Regions from separate parts of the Paenarthrobacter sp. AB444 genome, predicted to be linked through region 1. Evidence: riboswitches for the same ligand, from Rfam matches in the RefSeq annotation. Region 1 holds a riboswitch; each other region holds the start of a gene.
What was found. A riboswitch is a leader RNA that binds a small molecule or an ion and turns the genes downstream of it on or off. The one in region 1 is predicted to bind S-adenosylmethionine.
Positions count from the first base shown of each region.

Region 2: it holds a riboswitch for S-adenosylmethionine, as region 1 does, so the genes downstream of both, PQ627_RS08050 (DUF1737 domain-containing protein) here and PQ627_RS15490 (hypothetical protein) in region 1, are expected to answer to the same signal.
Region 3: it holds a riboswitch for S-adenosylmethionine, as region 1 does, so the genes downstream of both, metX (homoserine O-acetyltransferase MetX) here and PQ627_RS15490 (hypothetical protein) in region 1, are expected to answer to the same signal.
Region 4: it holds a riboswitch for S-adenosylmethionine, as region 1 does, so the genes downstream of both, PQ627_RS06740 (aminotransferase class V-fold PLP-dependent enzyme) here and PQ627_RS15490 (hypothetical protein) in region 1, are expected to answer to the same signal.

Region 1 covers NZ_JAQZBY010000012.1:129,068-134,673, reverse strand. Annotated here, with positions in the region: gene PQ627_RS15500 (VIT1/CCC1 transporter family protein) at 1-915, opposite strand, end outside; gene PQ627_RS15495 (hypothetical protein) at 1,175-1,366, shown strand; gene PQ627_RS15490 (hypothetical protein) at 1,363-1,686, opposite strand; SAM riboswitch class IV at 1,703-1,822, opposite strand; gene PQ627_RS15485 (sodium:solute symporter) at 2,021-3,556, opposite strand; gene PQ627_RS15480 (helix-turn-helix domain-containing protein) at 3,836-4,411, shown strand; gene PQ627_RS15475 (APC family permease) at 4,415-5,606, opposite strand, start outside.
Region 2 covers NZ_JAQZBY010000005.1:41,116-46,721, forward strand. Annotated here, with positions in the region: gene PQ627_RS08035 (hypothetical protein) at 1-443, opposite strand, end outside; gene PQ627_RS08040 (O-succinylhomoserine sulfhydrylase) at 454-1,662, opposite strand; gene PQ627_RS08045 (rhodanese-like domain-containing protein) at 1,665-2,075, opposite strand; gene PQ627_RS08050 (DUF1737 domain-containing protein) at 2,072-2,332, opposite strand; SAM riboswitch class IV at 2,346-2,458, opposite strand; gene PQ627_RS08055 (NtaA/DmoA family FMN-dependent monooxygenase) at 2,634-3,962, shown strand; gene PQ627_RS08060 (aromatic amino acid ammonia-lyase) at 3,962-5,524, shown strand; gene PQ627_RS08065 (PLP-dependent cysteine synthase family protein) at 5,521-5,606, shown strand, end outside.
Region 3 covers NZ_JAQZBY010000013.1:85,986-91,591, forward strand. Annotated here, with positions in the region: gene PQ627_RS15820 (bifunctional o-acetylhomoserine/o-acetylserine sulfhydrylase) at 1-1,211, shown strand, start outside; SAM riboswitch class IV at 1,384-1,501, shown strand; gene metX (homoserine O-acetyltransferase MetX) at 1,516-2,637, shown strand; gene PQ627_RS15830 (hypothetical protein) at 2,680-3,081, opposite strand; gene PQ627_RS15835 (winged helix DNA-binding domain-containing protein) at 3,126-4,283, opposite strand; gene PQ627_RS15840 (SGNH/GDSL hydrolase family protein) at 4,313-5,155, opposite strand; gene PQ627_RS15845 (alpha/beta hydrolase) at 5,226-5,606, shown strand, end outside.
Region 4 covers NZ_JAQZBY010000004.1:39,821-45,426, reverse strand. Annotated here, with positions in the region: gene rsgA (ribosome small subunit-dependent GTPase A) at 1-843, shown strand, start outside; gene hisN (histidinol-phosphatase) at 898-1,722, shown strand; SAM riboswitch class IV at 1,894-2,007, shown strand; gene PQ627_RS06740 (aminotransferase class V-fold PLP-dependent enzyme) at 2,038-3,441, shown strand; gene PQ627_RS06735 (class I SAM-dependent methyltransferase) at 3,544-4,365, shown strand; gene PQ627_RS06730 (metal-dependent transcriptional regulator) at 4,375-5,088, shown strand; gene PQ627_RS06725 (MFS transporter) at 5,107-5,606, opposite strand, start outside.

The DNA of each region.
Region 1 (5,606 bases):
GCAGAAGCTGGACATCGCCGCGCCCCAGGCAGAACCCACGGATTCGTGCTCGTCGGTGACCGGTTTTTCGGGCTGCAGGGAAAGGCTGGGATCACAGTCGCAGCTGAACAGTCCCATGCGCTCGGCGGCCCGGTGCTCGGCTGCCTCCCGGGTCATGCCACGGGCCAGGTAAACGAGCACCAGTTCGTTGTGGTCGATGTCCAACGAGGGGGCCGCGGTGAGTGTCGCCTGCGTGGGGAGCGTGGCGTTGAGCAGTTCGCGTTGCGAGCGGACGGAAACGTATTCGCCGGCGCCCATGGACAGTGCGCCTGCCAGGAGTCCGGCCACACCACTCATGAGCACCACTGAGCTCGGTACACCGGTGGCGGCCATGCCCATGACCAGCGAGAGGTTGCTCACCAGGCCATCGTTGGCGCCGAAGACTGCTGCACGGAAGGTGCCCGAGAGTCTGTTGCGGCCCCGGGTGGCCAAGCCGCGGACGACTTCCTCGTGGATTTGCTCGTCAGCAACCATTGCGGGCGTCGCCGCGGGTTCGGTGCCGTACGGAGAGCGGCCCTCTGCGCGCTGTGCCAGGGCAAGGACGAAGACGGAACCGAAGTTCCGGGCCAGGAAACCGAGGAATTGGCTGCGGGCCGACGCTGCTTTGGGCATCCCGGCCTGGTCGCCCAGGAGTTTGAGCCAGTGGGCCTCGTGCCGGCCCTCTGCTTCGGCCAGGGCCAGCAGGATCTGGCGTTCCTCGCCGTCGCGGCGCTGGGCAAGTTCGCGGTACACGGCGGCTTCGGCCCGTTCATCGGCCAGGTACTGCCGCCAGCGCCGGATGTCCGACGCCGAGGGCGTGGCGGTGCCTTGGGAATCTGATGATTCGGGGGTGGGATCCGGAGCGGGACTCGACGGACTCTGGGATTCCTGGTGCATCTGCACTTTATCTCCTGTGCTTGGTGGGGTAGTTGCGGCCCCATTGCACGCCCCACACTACCGCTTATCGGCGGGGTTTTTTGGCTGGTATTCCTTAGCTGGAATGTTCGGTGCACCGTAATTTCGGGCGTCGCCTGTACCGTTTTGCGGGCCTTGACCCATGCCTGCCCGGGTGCTCAGATGGAAGGACAGGGGCGGGTTTCATCAACCCGCATTTGGCCACCGGGCTCCCGCGGGCCCACGAGACGGAGGTAGCAGCATGGACACCACCGAATCACACTCGAACTACCCCGAACGCACGACCATCGAGTCGGACCCGGCTTACGACTACGCCGAAGACCAGGAAGTTGACGAGCCCTGGGTGGAGGAAGTGGACGCCCCCGAAGACGACGAACGGGTGGTGCCGATCGATGAGACCGAGGACTTCCGCGAGGAGGACGAGGAAATCTAGGCGCTTTCCCTGCTGAGAATGAAGGCGCATGGCCGGCCTTCCCGTTTGCCCCACGCGGCTACCGTGACCGTCAGCGTCCCCGAAGCCTCACACCACGTGGAAGGCCGGACCGCCTGCGCCAGCGCTGCGGCGATCTCCCGCGATTGTGGATGCCGGAAACACAGGGTCCGGTTCCGGGTCAATATTGTCACCGTGCCGAGGTAAAGGTCGACGGCGGGAATTACCTTGACCGCTGCGGTGCCGGCTGCGGCGGGGGTGCTTTGGGCTGGGGCCGGCTCATGGTGGCTTGGCTGCGTGTGGCTCGGCTCGTGGTACGGCACGGGGTTGCTCCTGTGGAGAGTGCTCTTGCCCGCTCGGTTGTCTCAGGTCCGGGACGGGCCGCTTCCTCATCCGAACCACCCGTGAACATGGGGTTGGTGCATGGCCAGTCGGAGCTTGGCGCCACATCTCTTGAAGCTGGGACAACCCTACCGCACCTTCCGCCCCGTTGTGAGGCCTGCTCTGCGCCCTTTGGGTGGGGTTTGACGCGCAGAGTGGGCCTTCCAACGTGGAAGTCCGTGCGTTGTGAGGCCTGCTCTGCGCTCTTTGGGCCGGGAACGCAAAACGGCGGTGCTGCCCCGCAAAGGGGCGGCACCGCCGTCGTGTATTGCTTGCTTAGCTGTTGCTGCCTACCGGGTGTACTTCCGGCGGCAGTTCCTCCGAGATGGCTCCGGCAACGCGCTTGTCCCAGGCCTCGCGGACGGCTGCGTCCGTGGGCGGCGTCAGCAAGGACACCACGACGTAGATCACCAGCGAGGCAGCAAGTCCCCAGTAGATGGGCTCGTTGGCGTAAACGCCGTCTTCGCTGAGGATGACACCGACCGCGTACATGATGAGCAGGGCCAAGGTCAGCACTGAACCAACCGCCATGGACCAGGCGGCTGCGATACCGGTGCCGCGCTTCCACACCAGGCCACCGAGGATGGCGACCAGCAGGCCACCCACCAGGATGTCGTAGGCGATGGTCAGGGCGACAACCACGTCCTGCGCGGCCATGGAAATAAGCACGGCGAGGACGCCGAGGCCAAGGACCCAGTAGCGGTTTGCCTTGACATCGTGCTCCGGGTTCTCGGTGTCATCGGTGTTGATGTTCTTGCCGAACCAGCTGGCAACGAAAGGCACGACGTCGGCGCGCGCCACTGTTGCGGCGGCGATCAGGGCGCCCGATGCCGTGGACATCATGGCTGCGACTGCTGCTGCCATGACCAGGCCACCGATGCCGACGGGAAGGATGTGGGTAGCGACCTCGGCGTAGACTACATCCTTGCCGAGGTTGGCGACGTCGATGTTGGGCAGTGCAACGCGGGCTGCCAGACCGATCAATGCGCCGGCGATGCCGTAGAGGATGCAGTAGACGCCGGCTGTGGCGCCACCCCAGCGGGCTACCTTGGCGGTCTTGGCGGTGAAGACGCGCTGCCAGATGTCCTGGCCGATCAGCAGGCCGAGTGTGTAGACGACGAAGTAGGTAATGATCGTCTGGGTGCCAATGCCGTCGATCTGGAAGAAGCTGTCCTCCAGGCGCGCACGGATGCCGTCCATGCCACCGGCAGCGTTCAAAGCGAACGGGAGCATCAGGAAGAAGATGCCCACGGTCTTGATGAGGAACTGCACCTGGTCAGCCAGGGTGATGGACCACATGCCGCCGATGGTGGAGTAAACCAGGACGATTGCGCCGCCGACGGCGATTGCCATCCAGCGTTCCCAATCGAAGAGCACAACGAAGATGGTGGCGTAGGCGCCGGTGGACGTGGCACACAGCATCAGCGTGTAGGCCAGCATCACGATGCCGGACGTCTGGGTGGCCTTGCTGCCGTAACGAAGGCTCAGCATTTGGGAGACCGTGTAGATCTTCAATCGCTGGATGGTGCCGGCGAACAGGAGGCTCAGGAGCAGTACGCCGGAGCCGATGGCGACCACGAGCCACATGCCGGAGATGCCGAACTTGTAGCCGAGGCCTACGCCGCCCACGGTGGATGCGCCACCGAGGACAACAGCGGCCATCGTGCCGGTGTAGAGGAAGGGGCCAAGGCGGCGGCCGGCCACCAGGAAGTCGCTGTTGTTCTTGGTGCGGGACTTGCCCCACCAGCCGAACGCCAGCATGGCGAGCAGGTACACCACCACGATTGCGATGTTAATAGCCGAAGATTCCATGAACGGTCCTTGGAGCTGATGCACGGAGGTTGGGGTTTTCGACGATACTCCTGCAGGGCGTCGAAGTCTCCGTGCTGACGATTGGAGATTGTGTTTGGAGTTTGGGGACGTGTTGTGTGCCTCACAGACAACACTTGTTGCCTCTGAGGATATGTTGTGATCGGAGTAACAGTCAAGATCCTTTGGACTTGGTTACGTCGGCAGTGGCCTTGTTTACGTGCCTCCCGGCTACTATTGCTCCAATGACAGGGCCACATGACAGGCCTGAAAGGTTCGTGAATGAAGGCTCTACCCGTTGAACCGAGCAATGTTCCCGTTGCCATCGGTTCCAGAATCCGCGCAGCCCGGCAAGCGCAGCGACTCACCATTGAGCAGGTGGCTGACGCGACCGGTCTGACCAAGGGCTTCCTGAGTCGCGTGGAGCGCGACCTGACTTCGCCGTCGGTAGCTTCCTTGGTAACCCTTTGCCAGGTGCTTTCCGTCTCTGTTGGTGACCTTTTCGCGGCACCGGAGACCCATCTGACCAGGCGCGACGACGGCCCCAGGATTTCCTTGGGCGGCCAGGGAATAGTGGAACGGTTGCTGACTGCCCGCTCCGAGCGGCGCCTGCAGATCCTGCAGGCCACCATCGAGCCCCGAGGCCGCGGTGAGAACGAGCTCTACGCCGTCGATTGCGATGTTGACGTGCTCCACGTGGTGAAGGGCCGCATCAAGCTGATCCTGACCAACGAGGAGTACGACCTCGAGGAAGGAGACACACTCTCCTTCCCCGGCCGTGAACCCCACACTTGGATCAACCCCACGGACGAGACCGTGGAAGTGCTCTGGGTGCTGGTACCGGCAGCAAGCCGGTAGCGCTTAGCCCACGTGGACCCAGGGGCGCCGGGTGATATCCGGCTCGGCTTCCCGGAGCACCTCACGGGTCACCGGGGCGATCTCACCTTCGCCGAAGAACAGGAACCTGCTCAGGTTGGAGATGGGGTTGCCCTCGGTCCAGCGGAAGTAGATGTGCGGCATGAAGCCGGTGACGTCGCGTATGTGCAGGAGCACCGCGGCCAGCGTGTTGGGCACATTGTTGCTGTGGACTTCCAGGATCTTGTAGCCGTGCCGTTCCTTGCCCACCACCTGGAGTTCCTGTTCGAAGTCCGAGCTGTCGTCCACGATGATCTCGATGAACACGGCGTCGCAGTCCAAGGGGAGGTGGTTGGCCTGCTGGGCATGCTGCAACTTCTCCCGGTATCTGTCGGCGCTGAAGCGCTTGGGTTCGTGGGCGATGATCCGGACGGGTCCATCGGAGTTGTTGGCCGTGAACTCCAGAGCCTTTTGGTCCATCTTGATGTGCGTGGCCCGCAGTTCGAAGGCCCGCCGCATGCGGGAGATAAAGCTGACCACCAGGATCGCCAGGATGAAGAGCGCGGCGATCTTGAGGCCGTCGGGCCGCTCGATGGAGTTGACCACTGTGGTGTAGATGAATACCAGGGAAATGATGCCGAAGCCGATCACCTGTGCGCGCTGCTTCTTCCGCCGCGCCGATAGTGTCACGGCGATGGATGCCGAGGTGATCAGGACCAGGACGCCGGTGGCATAGGCGCCGCCTTGGGCGTTGACGTCGGCCTGGAAAATGATGGTCACGATGAAGGCGATCACCGTGAAAACGAGGACCAGCGGGCGCAGTGCCCGTGACCAGGCAGGTGCCATTCCGTAGCGGGGCAGGTACCTCGGGACAAGGTTCAGCAACCCGGCCATGGCGGAGGCGCCGGCGAACCACAGGATGGCGATGGTGCTGATGTCGTAGATGGTCCCGAAGCCGTCACCAAGGAACCTGTGGGCGAGGAACGCCAGTGCGCGGCCGTCGGCCTTCCCGCCTGGCTCGAATTCGGCGGCCGGGATCAGCATGACAGTGTTGAAGCTGGAGGTGATGAGGAATGAGCTCATGATGATCGCGGCGGTGGTCAGGAGCTTGTGCGCACCCTTGATGCGCCCGGCCGGGTTCGCCTCTGTATCCGTGGGGTGGCCCTTGATCTGGGGCATCACAGCTACGCCGGTTTCG
Region 2 (5,606 bases), on a different contig from region 1:
ACCCATCGTTTGGCGGGGGACTTCAGGAGGCTGCCTCCCAGTGCCGCGAGACCCGCCACGTGCAGCCAGGAGTAACCGAGGAACGGTACGTTGGATCCCCGGAATGAAGCGAAGCGCTCAAGGTCCGACGCGCGGCGGCTCAGGCTGTAGATGAAAAGCGGAGCTCCTGCGAGCAAGGCCGTAGCAGCCGTGGAAGCCCATGTTTTGGAGGCGCCGGGACGTTGCGCGCCGGCAAAGGCCGCGATGCCGAGCGGCACCGCGGCTGTTCCCGCAGCGGCCAAATGATGTCCGATGATCCAGCCCCGTTCACCATGGACGAGCAGCCGCAAACGCTCGGCCGGATCCAGCGTGGTGTACACGCGTGGCACCGGAGAAATCCCCACAAGCCAAACGACCGAACCCGCAACGATGACAGCCCCCGCCCGGCGGTATGGATGCCTCATGCCAGCAAGGTTAGACCTGTTTGAGGGCCTTCTCCAGATCCAGGATGAGGTCGTCCACGTCCTCGAGACCCACAGACAAACGGACCACGCCGTCGGACAATCCGATGGCCGCACGCCCCTCCGGACCCATGGCCCGGTGCGTGGTGGTGGCCGGGTGGGTGATGAGGGACTTGGAGTCGCCCAGGTTGTTGGAGATGTCGATGACGCCCAGGCCATCGAGCAGCGCGAACGCAGCTTCCTTGGCGCTGCGCCCACCGGAGGGGGAGAGCTCGAACGTCAGCACGGTGCCGCCGGCCTTCATCTGCTTGGTGGCGAGCTCGTACTGTGGGTGCGACTTCAGAAGCGGGTATTTGACCCAGCTGATGGCCGGCTGCTGTTCGAGCCATTCGGCGATCTTCAGGGCCGACGCCGAGCTGTGGTTCACGCGCAGCCCGATGGTCTCAAGGCCCTTGGTGAGCACCCAGGCATTGAAGGAGGACAGCGAGGGGCCGGTGTGGCGCATGAGTTGCTTGACCGGGCCGTCGATGTATTCCTTGGTGCCCAGGATGGCGCCACCCATGACGCGTCCCTGGCCATCGATGTGCTTGGTGCCCGAGTAGACAATGACGTCGGCGCCCAGGTCACCGCAGCGCTGCAGCAGGGGAGTGGCAAAGACATTGTCGACGACGACGGTCGCCCCGGCGGCATGCGCCAGTTCGCTCACGGCCGCGATGTCGACGATCTCCTGCATCGGGTTGGACGGGGATTCGAAGAAGACGGCGGTGGTCGGCTCCGAGAGGGCCTCGCGCCACTGCTCCAAGTCCGGTCCGTCGACAAAGACGGTCTCCACGCCCCACCGCGGCAGGATCTCATTGAGGATCACGAAGCACGAACCAAAGAGGGAACGGGCGGCAACCACGCGGTCGCCGGCAGCCAGCAGGGCACCCAAGGCGGTGAACACTGCGGACATGCCGGACGCCGTCGCAAAGCACGCCTCGGTTCCTTCAAGCAGACGGAGCCGCTCCTGGAAGGTGGCCACGCTCGGGTTGCCGTAGCGGGAGTAGACGAAGCGTTCGTCCTCGCCGGTGAAGGCGCGTTCCGCAGCGGCAGCGGATTCGTACACGAAGCCGGAGTTGAGGAAAACGGGCTCGGCCGTTTCCTGGAAGTTGGTACGGTCAAGTCCACCGCGGACGGCCTGAGTGTCAGGGCTCCAGCCGGCGGCGTCAGGATTGAAAGTCACTTTTAGTCGTTCCCCAAGTTGGTAGGCAGGCCGCGGTTCTTCCAGCCGTTTACAGTGCGTTCGCCGTAACGGTCCGGCTCACCCTCAAAGCCTTCCAGCACGTTGTAGGCGGTGAATCCGGCCTGCGTGGCGGCGATGGCGGCGGCGATTGAGCGCTGGCCCGAGCGGCAGAGGAACACCAGCTCCACGCCGTCGGCTTCGGGAGCCTGCTGCTGCAGCTCCTCGATGAAACGGGAGTTCGGGATGCCACCGGCGAGGTTCCACTGGATGAACAGGGGATCGTTCTCGGTGGCTTTGGTGTCGGGGATGCCGATGTGGGCCCATTCGCCCTCAGTGCGGACGTCCACCAGGATGGCGCCTTGTTCAAGTTTGGCCCACGCGTCGTGCGGGGTCAGGTCACCTGCGTAGCTCATGCGTGGCCCTCGTATGATTCTTCGTAGTTTTCCAACTCGTCCACGGCGCTTGCTACTGCGGCGTCGGAACTGGCGACGGCGGCAGGCAGGATCACGGCCTGGGCGACGATCACGTCGGTGCCGTTGAAGGTTGCTGCGGGATTGCCGTGCAGGACGTAGCCCTCGGCCAAGGCATTGCTGATGCGTTCGCAGAATTCACGGGTGTCGGGACCGGTGATCAGGCGATACGCGAGTTTTTCTTCAGTGGGTTCAGGCATTCGTGGTGCTCCTCAGTCACGCTTGCAGTTCGAATGTCGAATAAGCCGAGTAGTCACCTGAGGCACCCCGCCGCGGGAGAGGGTTGCCGACCAGCAAGTCAGGGCTTAACGCTGGTGCTCATTACTCAAGAAAAACGTAACATCCAAGGCGCCGTCGCCGCATTTGGGGACAGCGCCGCCGTCGTCATGTTGCGTAACCGGTCCCTGGGCGGGCCGCTGAAGTCAGGCCCCAAATGTGACCTCCCGGGAGCATAATTGACGCAGTACGACCCCCTGTAACTTCGTGTGAAATCAGGTCGCGGTGAGCGGACAGAGCAGTTCTACACTCAAGCCCATGCTTCATTTTGGATGGTTCGTGGGCCACGGTTTCGGGGTCCAAGGTTGGGGGACTCCCGGCTACAGCCTGGGCTATGACTGGAAGAAACCCGCCCTCTACCAGGAGGCTGTCCGGGCCTTTGAGCGATCCGGGCTGGACCTGTTCATTATCGAGGATTCCCTGACTGTCCCGGATACCTACGGTGGCACAGCCGAGGTCTCCCTGGCCCATGCCTCCTTTGCGCCCAAGCACGATCCCCTGGCGCTGGTGCCCTACTTGCTCTCCGCCACCGAACACCTTGGAATTGTGCCGACCGTCAGCGCCTCCTTCTACCCACCGTTCACCGCGGCCCGGCTGCTGGCGACGCTGCAGCATTTTTCGGAGGGCCAACTCGGCTGGAACGTGGTCACCTCGGGCAGCGACCTCGCTGCACAGAACTACGGCCTGGACCAGCAAATCGAACACGACCTCCGGTATGAGAAGGCGGAGGAATTCGTCGACGTCGTCAGGCGGCTTTGGCGGAGTTGGGAACCTGGCGCCGTACTTGAGGATGTGGACGCCGGGAGGTTCGCCGACCACACCAAGGTCCACCCCATCAACCATGAAGGCGAGTTCTTCAAAGTCCGGGGTCCGTTGAACACAGCGCCTTTGCCGGAGGAACCTGTCCTGGTTCAGGCTGGGGCTTCACCGCGAGGCAAGGCGTTCGCCGGCGGCCACGCGGATGTTGCCATTGCGTTGGCCCGCGGGGTTGACGGTATGAAGTCATACCGCGATTCCATCCGCGCCGAGGCCGCGAAGGCCGGCAGGAACCCCGACGACGTGAAGGTACTTTTCGTGCTGAAGCCCACCGTGGTGGGCTCCACCGCGGAGGCAGAGGAGCTGCGTGCCCAGCGTCGGGAGCTGACCCAGCGCGACATCGACAGCCAGCTCAATTCCATCTCCTACCTCTCCGTTATCGACTTCAAGCAGTTCGACCTGGATCAGCCCCTTCCCGAGCTCAGCACCAACAGCAACCAAGGCACGCTGGAGCATTTCGCCAAGGCCGCCCCTCCCGGATCCACCTTGCGTGAGATCCTGCAGGCACGCAGCGGCGGTGCGGGTGACTCGATCATCGGCACAGTGGGAGAAATTGCGGACTACCTCGAGGAAACAGGCTCGGCTGTGGGCGGCGACGGGTTCCTGTTCTCCGGTTTCGTAGATCCGGTTACAGTTCATGGAGTTCTGGACAAACTCACACCTGAGCTGCGGCGCCGCGGCCTGTTGAGGAAGAGTTACGGCAACGGTGGTTTCCGGCAGAAGCTCTTGGATTTCTAGTGGCAACCTTCAGCATCGGGACGGGCCCCGTTTCCGCGTTCCTTGCCGCGAAGGTGGCCGCTGACCCGGCGTTTCACGTGGAACTCAACCAAGATGCGTTGAATTTGCTCCGACAATCCCGCGAAGTCGTGGAAAGGACTGCCGCGTCCGGCCAGCGGGTTTACGGCCTCAATACTCTCCTCGGATCCGGCCGCGACACCGCTGTGGAAGAGAAGTCGCTCCTGGCGTACCAAGTCCAGGTGGTCCGGTATCACAACAGTGGGGTTGGCCCGTACTTGGACCGGACTGCCGCCCGCTCAGTGATCCTTGCCCGCGTCATAGGCTTCAGTCGGGGCGGCTCCGGCGTCCGTCCGGAAACCGCCGCCTTCTATGCTGAACTGCTCAACCGCGGCGTCTTTCCTGCCATCCCGGGCGAGGGCTCGGTGGGTTCGTCCGACCTGACGCAGCTGGCCGCCGTCGCCGCCGTTGCTTTGGGCGAAGGCGAAGCGTTCGACGCCTCCGGCTTGCTGGTTCCTGGCGCCAAAGCGCTCGCCGACGCAGGCCTTCAACCCCTCCAGCCCGCTGCCGGTGAGGCCCTGGCCCTGGTGAGCGCGAACGCGTTCTCCGTTGGCGCGGGAACCCTCGCCTTGGTGCGCCTGCAGCACCTGGCCCGGTTGGCCGACGTCGCGCTTTCACTTTCGCTGGAGACCATCGCAAGGTACGACGGCGGCGGGAACCTCAGTCCCTTTTCGCCGGCCATCCAGGCGGCCAAGGCAGTGGACGGGCAGGGCGACTCGGCGGCCGCTGTCCGCGGCCTGTTGAGCGGGGGATGGCTGGAGGATGTCCGGCCGGAAGTGTCGGTGCAGGACGCGTTGTCGTTCCGTGCCGCGCCGCAAACCCACGGTGCGTTCCGGTCTCTGGTGTCGCAACTGCGGTGGGCCCTCGAAGTGGAACTGAATGGCCGGGGAGATAACCCGTTGGTTGATGTGGCGTCCGGTGCGATGGTGTCCGGCGGGAACTTCCAACCGATGCAGCTGGCCTTGTCTTTTGAGGGGCTTCGGCTGGCCTTGGCGCATGTGGGCATTTCCAGCGAACGACGCATCGCCAAGCTGTATCCACCGCAGCGGGCCATCCGGGCCCGACACCTGGCAGCGGCATCCTCCGAGCCGGGATCGGCGTCGGCATTGATCCAGGAGGAGCTGCCCGGGCTCCTCTGGTATTCCGCGGCGGGACTGTTGGCCGAGCTCAAATTCCTGGCGGCCCCGGCGACCCTGGGTGCTCCCACCCTCTCGGCCGACGTCGAGGACCACTCCACGTTGGCGCCACTGGCCCTGCAGCAACTGGAGAAGTCCATTGATGCGGCGGAGAAGCTCCTCGCCATCGAGGCCCTGACGGCGTCGTACCTTTTGCTCGAAGCGGAAGCGGCGCAACCTCTTGGAAACGGGACAGGGCTGGTGGTTGGCCGGCTGGCCGACGTGTTGTCGGACCGGCCGTCGGCGCCGGAGCTGGTGGAGCGGGCACGGACAATCCTGCGGGAAGCCGTGGACCAACTATTTCCTGAAACTGAGGAGGAGACGTCATGAGTACGGCTACCCGCAAACATGGGCTGCACGCCAGGCCCGCGGCTCTTGATGGGCTCGATGCGTCGGTTTTGGACAAGGTTGG
Region 3 (5,606 bases), on a different contig from region 1:
TCTTCCCGAGTGCCGAGAGCGCCGCCAACCGTTTCGCCCTGGCAGAGCTCGCGCCGATCTACACCCGCATCGGCAACCCAACCCAGGACGCGGTGGAACAGCGGATCGCCAGCCTTGAAGGCGGCCTGGGCGCGCTGCTGCTCAGCTCGGGCCAGGCGGCAGAGACCTTTGCCATCCTGAACATCGCGGAAGCCGGGGACCACATCGTGGCAAGCCCGAGCCTCTACGGCGGCACCTACAACCTGTTTGCCCACACCTTGAAGAAGTTCGGGATTTCGGTGACCTTCGTCGAGGACCCGGACAACCTTCAGCAGTGGCGCGATGCCGTGCAGCCGAACACCAAACTCTTCTTCGGCGAGGTTGTATCCAACCCCCGCCAGGACGTTCTGGACATCGAAGGCGTTGCCGGCGTGGCCCATGAAGCAGGCGTGCCGCTGATCGTCGACAACACCCTCTCCACCCCCTATCTGATCCGTCCCATCGAGTGGGGCGCGGACATCGTGGTCCACTCGGCAACCAAGTACTTGGGTGGACACGGGGCAGCCATTGCAGGAGTGATCGTGGACTCCGGGAACTTCGACTTTGGCAAGGACCCGGAGCGCTTCCCGGGCTTCAACACGCCGGATCCCAGCTACAACGGACTGGTCTACGCCCGGGACCTTGGCAAGGACGGGGCGCTCGGCGCAAACCTCTCCTACATCCTCAAGGCCCGCGTCCAGCTGCTCCGCGACCTTGGATCCGCCGTGGCGCCGTTCAACGCCTTCCTCATCGCCCAGGGTCTGGAGACCTTGAGCCTGCGCGTGGAACGCCATGTCGCCAACGCCACCAAAGTGGCGCAGTGGCTGGAAGCCCACGACGACGTCGAATCGGTCGCCTACGCTGGCCTGCCGTCCAGCCCTTGGTACGAACGGGGACAAAAGTACGGTCCCCAGGGCACGGGTGCAATCGTCGCGTTCAACATCAAAGGTGGCGTCGAAGCCGGCAAGCGCTTTGTGGACGGTCTGGAGCTCCACTCCCACGTCGCCAACATCGGTGACGTCCGCTCCCTGGTCATCCACCCGGCGTCGACGACGCACAGCCAGCTGACTCCCGAACAGCAGCTCGTCGCAGGCGTCAATCCGGGCCTCGTCCGCTTGTCCGTCGGCATTGAGCACGTCGACGACATCATCGCCGACCTTGAGGCGGGTTTCCGGGCAGCCAAGGGCGCCTGAGGACGTGTTCCCAGTAGCAGGTTGATACATCGCCGACTGCCGTCCGGACCGACGATTATTCGCCGGACGGCAGTACCGGGTGCTGTTTGGTGAATCAAAACGGCACCTAACGTCACACTGATGTCACATTCTTCGCCAGAACAGTGGAGTTTTTCCTAGACTCTACTTATTAGGTCATGAGTGCCAGCAGACAGCCCCGGCTTGCTGGCCGGCAACCCTCCTTCCGCGGTGGGGTGCCCCGGGTGAGGACCTGGCCTGTTCGCATGCAAGGCGACAGGCAAGCGCGAGGTTAGGTATCAAAGGAATGACCATCACTGCTACAGCCCTTCCCAAATCCGGTGAAGCCGACGGAACAGTCAAGTACGCGGGCGTAGGACCACTGGCCCTGGAAGCCGGCGGCTATCTTCCCGACGTCGTGCTGGCGTACGAAACGTGGGGCCGGCTCAATGCGGATCGCTCAAACGCTGTCCTCATCCAGCACGCTTTGACCGGCAGCACTCACGTTGCCCGCGGGGCCACCGAGGAGGATGGCTGGTGGGAGCAGCTCGTTGGGCCTGGTGCCACCATCGACACCAACCGGTACTTTGTGGTCTCCATCAACATCGTGGGCGGCTGCTACGGCAGCACCGGTCCCTCGACGAAGGCGCCCGATGGAAAGCCGTGGGGTTCCCGGTTCCCACTGATCACACTGCGGGACAGCACGGAGGCCGAAGCCCGGCTCGCGGACCTCCTGGGGATTGACGCCTGGCACGCTGTACTGGGCGGCTCCATGGGAGGAGCCAGGGCACTTGAATGGGCCGTCACTTTCCCGGAACGGGTCAACCGGTGTGCGGTCATCTCGGTCGGGGCTTACAGCACTGCCGAACAGATCGCGTTCGCCCAGGCCCAGACCCTCGCCATCCGACAGGACCCACACTTCAACAACGGTAATTACTACGACGGCCAGGCACCGGAGCATGGACTGGCCCTTGCCCGCAGGATCGCCCACATCACCTACCGTTCCGCGCTGGAACTGGATGTGCGCTTCGGCAGGGAGGCGCAGCAGCAGGAGAGCCCGCTCGCCGCTGCGGTGCTGGGGGAGCGCGGACGCTACCAAGTGGAAAGCTACCTTGACCACCAAGGCACAAAGCTTGTCCGCCGCTTCGACGCCAACAGCTACATCGCCATTACGGAAGCCCTGATGTCCCATGACATCACCCGTGGGCGGGGCACGCTGCAGGAGGCTCTTTCCCGCGCCACCGCCGACTTCTTTGTGGCTGCCGTGAATACGGACAGGCTGTATTTCCCGGCCCAGTCACAAGAACTCGCGGCTGCACTTCCGGGCGATGTTCCCGTCCACACCATCGAAGCTCCCATCGGCCACGACGGCTTCCTCACCGAAATCGGCCAGCTGTCAGGGCAGCTGCGGGAGGCTTTCTTCGCCTGACGATCCGGTGCCGATGATACGGCTGATCGTTTGCGTGGCTGATCAGCCGTTCATGATCTCCTGGCGCTGCTTCATGTAGTCCTCCATGGCGATCTGGCCATTGGTGAACTTCGCGTCCAGTTCGGCAAGTTTCTTCGCCCGGTAGCCCTGGGGCTCCGGGCCTGCGTTGGGGAAAGAAGCGTTGGGTGACGGGTTCGACGGCGGAGCGGCCTGCGGTGCCTCGTCCGCGGGGCGGATGACGGCTGGCCCGGACGGATACCCGGGGTAGTTCCGGGCAGGGTAGCCCTGTGGCGGGTAACCCGGGCCGGGGAGGTTATGCTGCCGATAGTCCGGACCCGGGAAATTCCCGTTCTGCAGGCGGCGCGCCTTGGAACGGTTGTACATGCGGATTCCCATGGGAATCAGCCACGAGCAGACGATGATCCAAAAGAACAGATTGTTCACAGTGCAGGCCTCCCAGGTCTCAACCCCAGCTTAGACCCGCCGCGTCACAGCAGCTTTACCGTCGTCTCCAGCCCCAGGAAAGTGCCGTATCGCGCTGCCTCCGCTTCCAGTGCGGCCTGTTCTTCCTTCGTGGCCGGCGTGTTCATCCGCACGTCCAGCTCGCAGGCGCCGCCAGTGAAGCTGTGCCGCCACCAGCCGGCCAATCTGCCGTCCAGGAGGACCACGTGCATGGGCCCGTTGTCTTCAGGAAGATACGGAGCGGTACCGCCGAGGTAGTGGCGCGACTGCGAGTAGCCCATCACGTATTCGTCGAAGCACTGGATGAGGTCGACGCGGGGCGGTGTGGATCCGTTAGGGACAGGGAGTGCCCCAAGGGCCTCCGCATCGGCTGAAGGCAGGTAAAAGTCCAGGTCGTCTACGGATACGGCGGCCAAAGCGCCGGGTGCGAGGTCCGCGGCGACGTGCAGGCCCAACTTCACGTCCTTCATGGTCAACCCGGACCAGGCCGAACAGTCCTTCACGGTGGCAGGTCCACGGCTGCCGAAGTACCGCAGGGCCAGCTGTCCCAAGGCATGCTCCCGCTCTGGGCCGGTGAGTGGCCCGGCAAACCTCCCTGTCACCCGCTCCTCGAACAACGCGTAGGTCTGTTTCAAGGCACCTCCAGCTGAACGCACGGGAGCGCCGCTGACCAGGATGCCGCTGATTTCGGCGTGCATGAGGTGGTAGACGAAGCCCAAGCCCTTGCTGGGCAAGCCCGCCTGGTCCAGTGACGCTGCCAACTCTTCCCGGGTCTTATGCGCGCCGCCCGCTACGGCCGCAGCGAGGATCCTGCCGCTGCGGGCCGCAGCCTCTTCATCCACTCCGGTCCGCCGGTACATTCCTTGATTGCCCTGATGGAGCCGGTCATGGGAGAGTCCCATCAGCCAGCCAAGATCCTCCTTGTGAACAAAATGCCAGGTGGGCCGAAGGATGTGCGTTCGCAGGATGGTTCCGTCCGCCACGTCCTGCTCAACGACGGCGGCAGTGCTCCCGGATGTCCGCTGCGCCACGGTCCACCGGGCGTAGGGGAATTCCTGCGCTTGGACGGCGAGGAGATGGCGAACGGCGTCACCTGGGCTGCCGGCAAGGGGCGGCCTTAACTGCTGGCGGCTGAGGCGCAGCTGACGGATGCCGGGTGCAAGCAGGGAAGGACTATTCGCCACGGCGGCCTGCCGTACCAGTCTTTTCCACGCTAGCTGCGCGGGATCAAGGTGCCGCCGGCGCCGAAGACGGGTCCCGGCGTCGGGCGCTTTGGCGTGATGCCATCGCCGGAAGACTGGTGCCTCAACCGCCGGATGACCCACGGAACGAAGTACTCACGGGCCCAGACGAGATCCGAGGAACGGGCTTCACGCCAGGTACGGGGAGGCAGCGGCTTGGGCATCAGCGGCTCGAGGGTGTGCTGGACGTTCAGTGCGTCCAGGACCATCATGGCGATGGTGTGATGGCCCAGGGGCGAAAAGTGCAAGCGGTCCGCATCCCACATCTGGGGATCGGACAACTGCCGCAGGGACCACATGTCGGCAATGATGGCGTCGTGGCGGGCCGCGACAGTCCGCAGGTTCTCGTTGTAGATGGCGACCTTGCCCCGGATCCGACCCAGGACGGAAGACGCTGTGTCGGGGCCGTTGAACAGAACCACCGTGGCGCCGCCGGAACTCAGCTCGCCCACAGCGGCGTCGAGTTTTTCGGCCAGGAGGTCCGGATCGCCGCCGGGGCGGATGAGGTCGTTGCCGCCGGCCGAAATGGAGATGAGGTCAGGCTGCAGCTCCAGGCAGGGGCCTACTTGCTCATCCACGATCTGTTGCAGCAGACGGCCGCGGATCGCCAGGTTGGCGTAGGCGAAATCCTCGTGTCCACGACCCAGCTCTTCGGCCACACGGTCTGCCCAGCCACGGTGGCCGCCGGGATTTGCAGGTTCGGGATCGCCGATGCCTTCTGTGAACGAATCACCCAGTGCCACGTAACGGCTCCAAGGGTGCGTTTGAACAGGTTCGCCAGGTTCCACTAAATGATTGTTCTCACTCACGCTCATATCCTGCCCCCTGACGCCCGACCTACGCCACCGTAGGTTGTTACCCGGGGGTAACTGCAAGAATGGAGGCATGACTGAAGCCCCCGTTTTTCCCGCACCCGTAGTCCTGTGGTCCCACAACGAAGCCGAGCGCGCCGGCAAGCCCTTGCTGGTCCTGCTGCACGGCTACGGATCCAATGAGGAGGACCTCTTCAGCCTGGCAGGGCTTCTCCCGGACGGCTTCGTGGTGGCTGCCCTTCGCGCGCCGATGCCCACGGGCCCGGGATTCACGTGGTTCCCGTTGACGGCATCGATCGATTACTCCCTGGACGCGGTCAAGCTCGCCGCCGGGTATGCCCTGGACTGGCTGGACACCGTTAAGGCGAACCACTCCTCGGTGACGTTGCTTGGATTCTCCATGGGCATGGCCATGGCGACCACCATGCTCCGCTACCGACCCGCGGACTTCGCG
Region 4 (5,606 bases), on a different contig from region 1:
GACACACTGGCACGCCTGGTCCGGGTGGAGGAACGCAGGACGCTGCTTCGCCGCAGCGCGGACGACACAGATCCGATTGAACGCGTAGTGGTCGCCAACGCCGACCAGCTCGTGGTGGTGGTTGCGGCCGCCAATCCGGAACCGCGCACCGGATTCATCGACCGCGCCCTCGTGGCAGCATACGACGCCGGTATTGAGCCCCTGCTGCTGATCACCAAGGCCGACGTCAAGGATCCCACGGAGTTGCTGGCGAACTATCTCAGCCTCGACTTTCCCGTGATCATCAGCCGTACTGCCGACTCCGAGGCCAGCGGCATCGATGCCCGCTCAGATGACGGCTTGTCAGCGCGGTTGGACCGGGATGCCGTCTCCCAGCTCCGGTCCTACCTGGGTGGGAAAGTGACTGTCATGCTGGGCCACTCCGGCGTGGGTAAGTCCACCATGGTCAACGCCTTGACCGGCGCTGAGCGTGCCACTGGTGGCGTGAACGCCGTAACCGGCCGCGGCCGGCACACGTCGTCATCGGCTCTCGCCCTCAAGTTGGCCGATGCACCGTCCGGAAGTTGGATCATTGACACTCCCGGCATCCGTTCGTTCGGCCTGGCCCATGTGGATCCTGACCGGATACTGCATTCGTTCCCGGATTTGGAGCCCGGCACTGAGACGTGCGACCGTGGCTGCAAGCATGACGCAACCGCTGTGAACTGCGGATTGGATGCGTGGGTCAACGACGGCCATGCCGGGCCCTCCGGTGTAGCGCGCCTGGCATCCCTGCGGCGGCTCCTGGGCGCGGACCCCCGCCTGGAAGCCAAGGAAGCCAAAGAACTGGGCACCGTTAACTGACGGATATGCCTTAACGTCCCCACCGCCGCGCGCGTTTCAGGATAGTTTGGTGGCATGACCCAACCCGCTTCCACCTACAACGACGACCTGCGCCTGGCCCATGTCCTCGCCGATTCCGTCGATGCCCAGACCATGGATCGCTTCAAGGCCCTGGACCTGCAGATCGAGACCAAGCCCGACCTCACTCCCGTCACGGATGCGGACAAGGCCGCTGAGGAAGCCATCCGCGGTCAATTGTCGCGCTCACGTCCTCGTGACGCCGTCCTGGGGGAAGAGTTCGGCAGCAGCGGGCATGGCTCGCGACGGTGGATCATCGATCCCATTGACGGCACAAAGAACTTTGTCCGGGGCGTTCCTGTGTGGGCAACCCTGATCGCCCTCGTCGACGAAGGGGAACCCGTTGTAGGCGTCGTCAGCGCTCCCGCCTTGGGCAAACGCTGGTGGGCAGCCAAGGACATGGGCGCCTACATGGGCCGGTCCCTGGCATCGGCAACCCGCCTGAAGGTCTCCAACGTTTCCCGCCTGGCCGACGCCTCCATGTCCTACTCGAGCCTGTCCGGCTGGAAAGAACGTGGAAACCTCGACGAGTTCCTGGGGCTCACCGAGGACCTCTGGCGCACCCGCGCCTACGGTGACTTCTGGTCCTACTGCATGGTGGCCGAAGGCGCGGTGGACATCGCATGCGAACCTGAATTGAACCTCTACGACATGGCAGCCCTGGTTCCGATTGTCACTGAAGCCGGTGGTCGCTTTACCTCCCTGGAAGGGGAAGACGGCCCGTTCGGCGGCAATGCGCTTGCCACAAACTCCATCCTGCATTCGGAAGTCCTGAAGCGCCTTAACCCCGGACTGGATGATCTCCTGCAGCCTCCGGCCTGAGTCCTGGAACATAGAGATCCATCGAATTTTCGACGGCGGTTGCCCCGGTTTTGGGGCGACCGCCGTCTTTTATTCGCAGGAACCCTGACTTTTCAATCCCGCGTAACAAACGGCTTAACAAAACTCCGCGGCTTTGGACCCTTCCGCGGACGTGCCTTAGCCTTTTTTACAGGTCACGAGTGCCAGCGCTAAACCCCGGTTAGCTGGCCGGCAACCCTCCATTCGCGGTGGGGTGCCCCGGGTGACGACCCGGCCGGTCCGGAACGGATGCGGCAAGCGCGGATCCCCTGAGGGGTCCCTCTTGAGTGAGGTCCCATGAGCACTGCCACGTTCAACTCAAACATCGTTTCTTCCTTCATCGAAGACTCCCCCACAGCTGCCGCAGCCCGTCCGCTTGCCGCCGTCACCGGCGCGGAACTGCAGGCTCCATTGATCCAGGGCGGCCACGTCCGCTACGCCAACCTTGACTATGGCGCATCAGCTCCGGCACTCACGGTTGTTTCCGCCTACCTCAACGAGGTCCTGCCCTACTACGCCAGCGTCCACCGCGGGGCCGGATTCGCCTCGCAGATCAGTACATCCGTGTACGAGAACTCGCGGAACATCGTCCGTGAGTTTGTTGGCGGCCGTGCCGATGACTCCGTGATCTTCACCCGGAACACAACGGACTCACTGAACCTGCTGGCTGGCTGCCTGCCCCACCTCAATGGCCAGTTCGCTGGCGAGGTCCTGTACCTGGACATTGAGCATCACGCGAACCTCCTGCCCTGGCAGGGCGTCCCGCACCGCAGCGTCGTTGCGGAGTCCACCTTGGCCGGCACCGTCGAGAAGATTGAAGCCGAACTGGCCCAGGGCGGTATCAGCCTGCTCGCAGTAACCGGCGCCTCGAACGTTACCGGTGAGATCCTGCCGATTGCCCGGCTGGCCTCCCTCGCGCACCAGTACGGCGCAAGGATCGTCGTGGATGCCGCACAGCTCGCTCCGCACCGCCGCGTCAACATCGCAGAGGCGGACGTGGACTACATCGTATTTTCCGGACACAAGCTCTATGCTCCGTTCGGCGCAGGAGTCATTGTGGGCCGCGCGGACTGGCTCGACGCCGGCGTCCCCCACCTGGCAGGTGGCGGTGCTGTCCGCGAAGCCCGCCTGGATTCGGTCAGCTGGGCCACAGGTCCGGCACGGCACGAGGGCGGCTCCCCCAACGTTCTCGGAGCGGCGACACTCGCCCGAGCCACCCAGGTCCTGGCTGGCCTGGACGAGGACGCCTGGCACGCCCACGAAGCCAGCATCCGCAGCTACCTCGTTGAGGGCCTGGAAGCCATCGACGGCGTAACGGTCCACCGGATCTTCAGCGACTCCGAGGACACCATCGGCGTGGTCAACTTCTCCGTCGAAGGATTCGACGCCGGGCTGGTCGCCGCGTATCTGGCCGCCGAGCACGGAGTGGGTCTCCGCGATGGCCGTTTCTGCGCGCACCCTTTGCTCAAGCGCCTGGGCCTGCCGTCGGGATCCCTGCGGGCAAGCTTCGGCGTCGGCTCCCGGTTGGAGGACGCCACGAGGTTGCTCGCCGGCATCCAGGAACTCAAGCGCAACGGCTTGGGCTGGGACTACGTCGTTGACGAAGGCCGCTGGGTTCCCGCCAACGACCACCGCACTTACCCCGAGTGGGCGCCCAACACCCCGGGAACCGCAGGGGCAGCTCCTTGCACTGTGGACTAAAGGGTCACGGTCGGCCGGAAGGCACGGCTGACCAAGCGGGAACCCCGGACCGAGGGTAAATTCGTAGGGTACCTTTTTGGCTATCCCGTGAAGGAGTCCCGCGTGTCCCTGCGCACACCCGAAGGCACTCCCGGCATACCCGGCCCCGCCGGCCCCCGTGGGCCGAAGCTCCATGCCTCCCGTCGGCACGAGCTAGGCAGGAGCTTCCAGGACGGCGGCGAGCATTACGACCGTGTGCGGCCCGGATATCCGCAGGACTCCGTGGATTGGCTCGTACCCGAAGGGTCAACAACCGCGGCAGATCTCGGCGCAGGTACGGGCAAGTTCACTGCCCTTTTGGCCGGACGCGGACTTGAGGTTGCCGCCGTCGATCCTTCCACCGATATGTTGGAGCAACTGCGCAAGGCGTATCCCGATGTTCATGCAGCGGAGGGAACGGCCGAGGCAACAGGGCTGGCGGACTCAGCATTCGACGTCGTCAGCGTTGCCCAGGCCTGGCACTGGTGCGAACCGCTCAAAGCGAGCACGGAAATCGCACGAATCCTCCGCCCCCACGGCGTCTTGGGCCTGATCTGGAACCAGTTGGACACTTCGGTTCCCTGGGTCCACCGACTTTCGCGCATCATGCATGCCGGGGATGTCCACAAACCGGGATTCCGGCCAGTTATCGGCCCGGAATTCCAGGGGTTGGAACGCCACCTCACTGAGTGGGAGGATCCGTTGTCACCGGAAGACATCATGGAGCTGACCAAGTCGCGGAGCTATTATCTGCGCGCCAACGAAGCCACACGGGCCAAAGTCATGGGCAACCTGCAGTGGTACCTTTACGAGCACCTCGGCCATGCCCCCGGCGAGACGGTGCAGCTGCCTTACCTGACGCAGACCTGGCGGGCATATAAAGTCCATGATGCCTTGCCACGGTAGGCTTGGAGTGTGAAGACCAGTACGCCCTCCTCCTCGATCGAGGACTACGTCAAGGTCATTTACTCCTATACGGAGTGGCAGGACAAGCCGATCACGTCCTCGCAGCTCGCCCTGCGCCTTGGCGTCGCCAACTCCTCGGTGTCCGAAATGGTGCGCAAGCTCAAGGACCAGGGCCTGGTTGACCACCAACCCTACAGCGCCATCCGTCTGACTCCGGAGGGCATGCGCCTTGCCCTTTCCATGGTCCGAAGGCACCGCCTCATCGAAACCTATTTGGTGGAAGAGCTCGGCTATAGCTGGGACGAAGTCCATGACGAGGCCGAGATGCTGGAGCATGCGGTGTCCGATACCTTCATCGAACGCATGGCCGCGAAACTCGGCCATCCCGAACGCGACCCGCATGGTGATCCCATCCCCGCGGCTGACGGCACCGTGGAGCTGCCGCATGCCTACCGAATGAACGAGCTCGACCAAGGTCACTCGGGCCGCATCACCCGCATCAGCGACGACAACCCGGATCTCCTGAGGTATCTGGCTGCTGAGGATATTCCGCTGGACGCTCCCGTGGAGGTCTTGGGACGCAAGCCCTTTGGCGGGGCTTTGGTGGTCAGGATCGGAAGCGGCCAGAACGGACGCGAATTTGATCTTGCCGATGAAGTCGCCTCTGCTTTATGGGTTCAGAGCGCAGGCCCCCATCCAGGCTGCGTGCTTCCAGCCCGCTGACGTCAGCGGCACCAATGGTCAGCTGCGCTGCCCGGCTGCACCGCCGTCGTCGGACGCTGCACCAGGTTCACTGTCAGCGGCGGCTGCCGCCGGGGCTGAGGGGTTGCGGATCCCGACGGCGGACGCGACGGCCCCGGCCAGGAACAGAACCGCTGTTGCCACCAAAGCGTTGTAAAGCCCTTGCCTGGTGAACACCGGCCCCACGATCACGCCCGCGAAGGCGATGGAGATCAAGCCCGCGATGCGGGCGACGGCGTTGTTGACCGCCGATCCGATCCCGGCTTCGCTCTGCGGTACGGCTCCAAGGATGGCTGCCGTCAGCGGTGCAACCAGCGTCGCCAGCCCAATGCCGAAGACGATCTGGCCTGGCAGCACCTGCGTCCAGTAGTTGAGGGGCTCCTGCACCGACAGCGACATCAGGAAGCCCACACCGCACAGCAGCGGTCCGGCCGTCATGAACCAGCGGGGACCGTATTTGCCGGCAAGACCGCCGAAGTACGACGCTCCGACCATCAGAA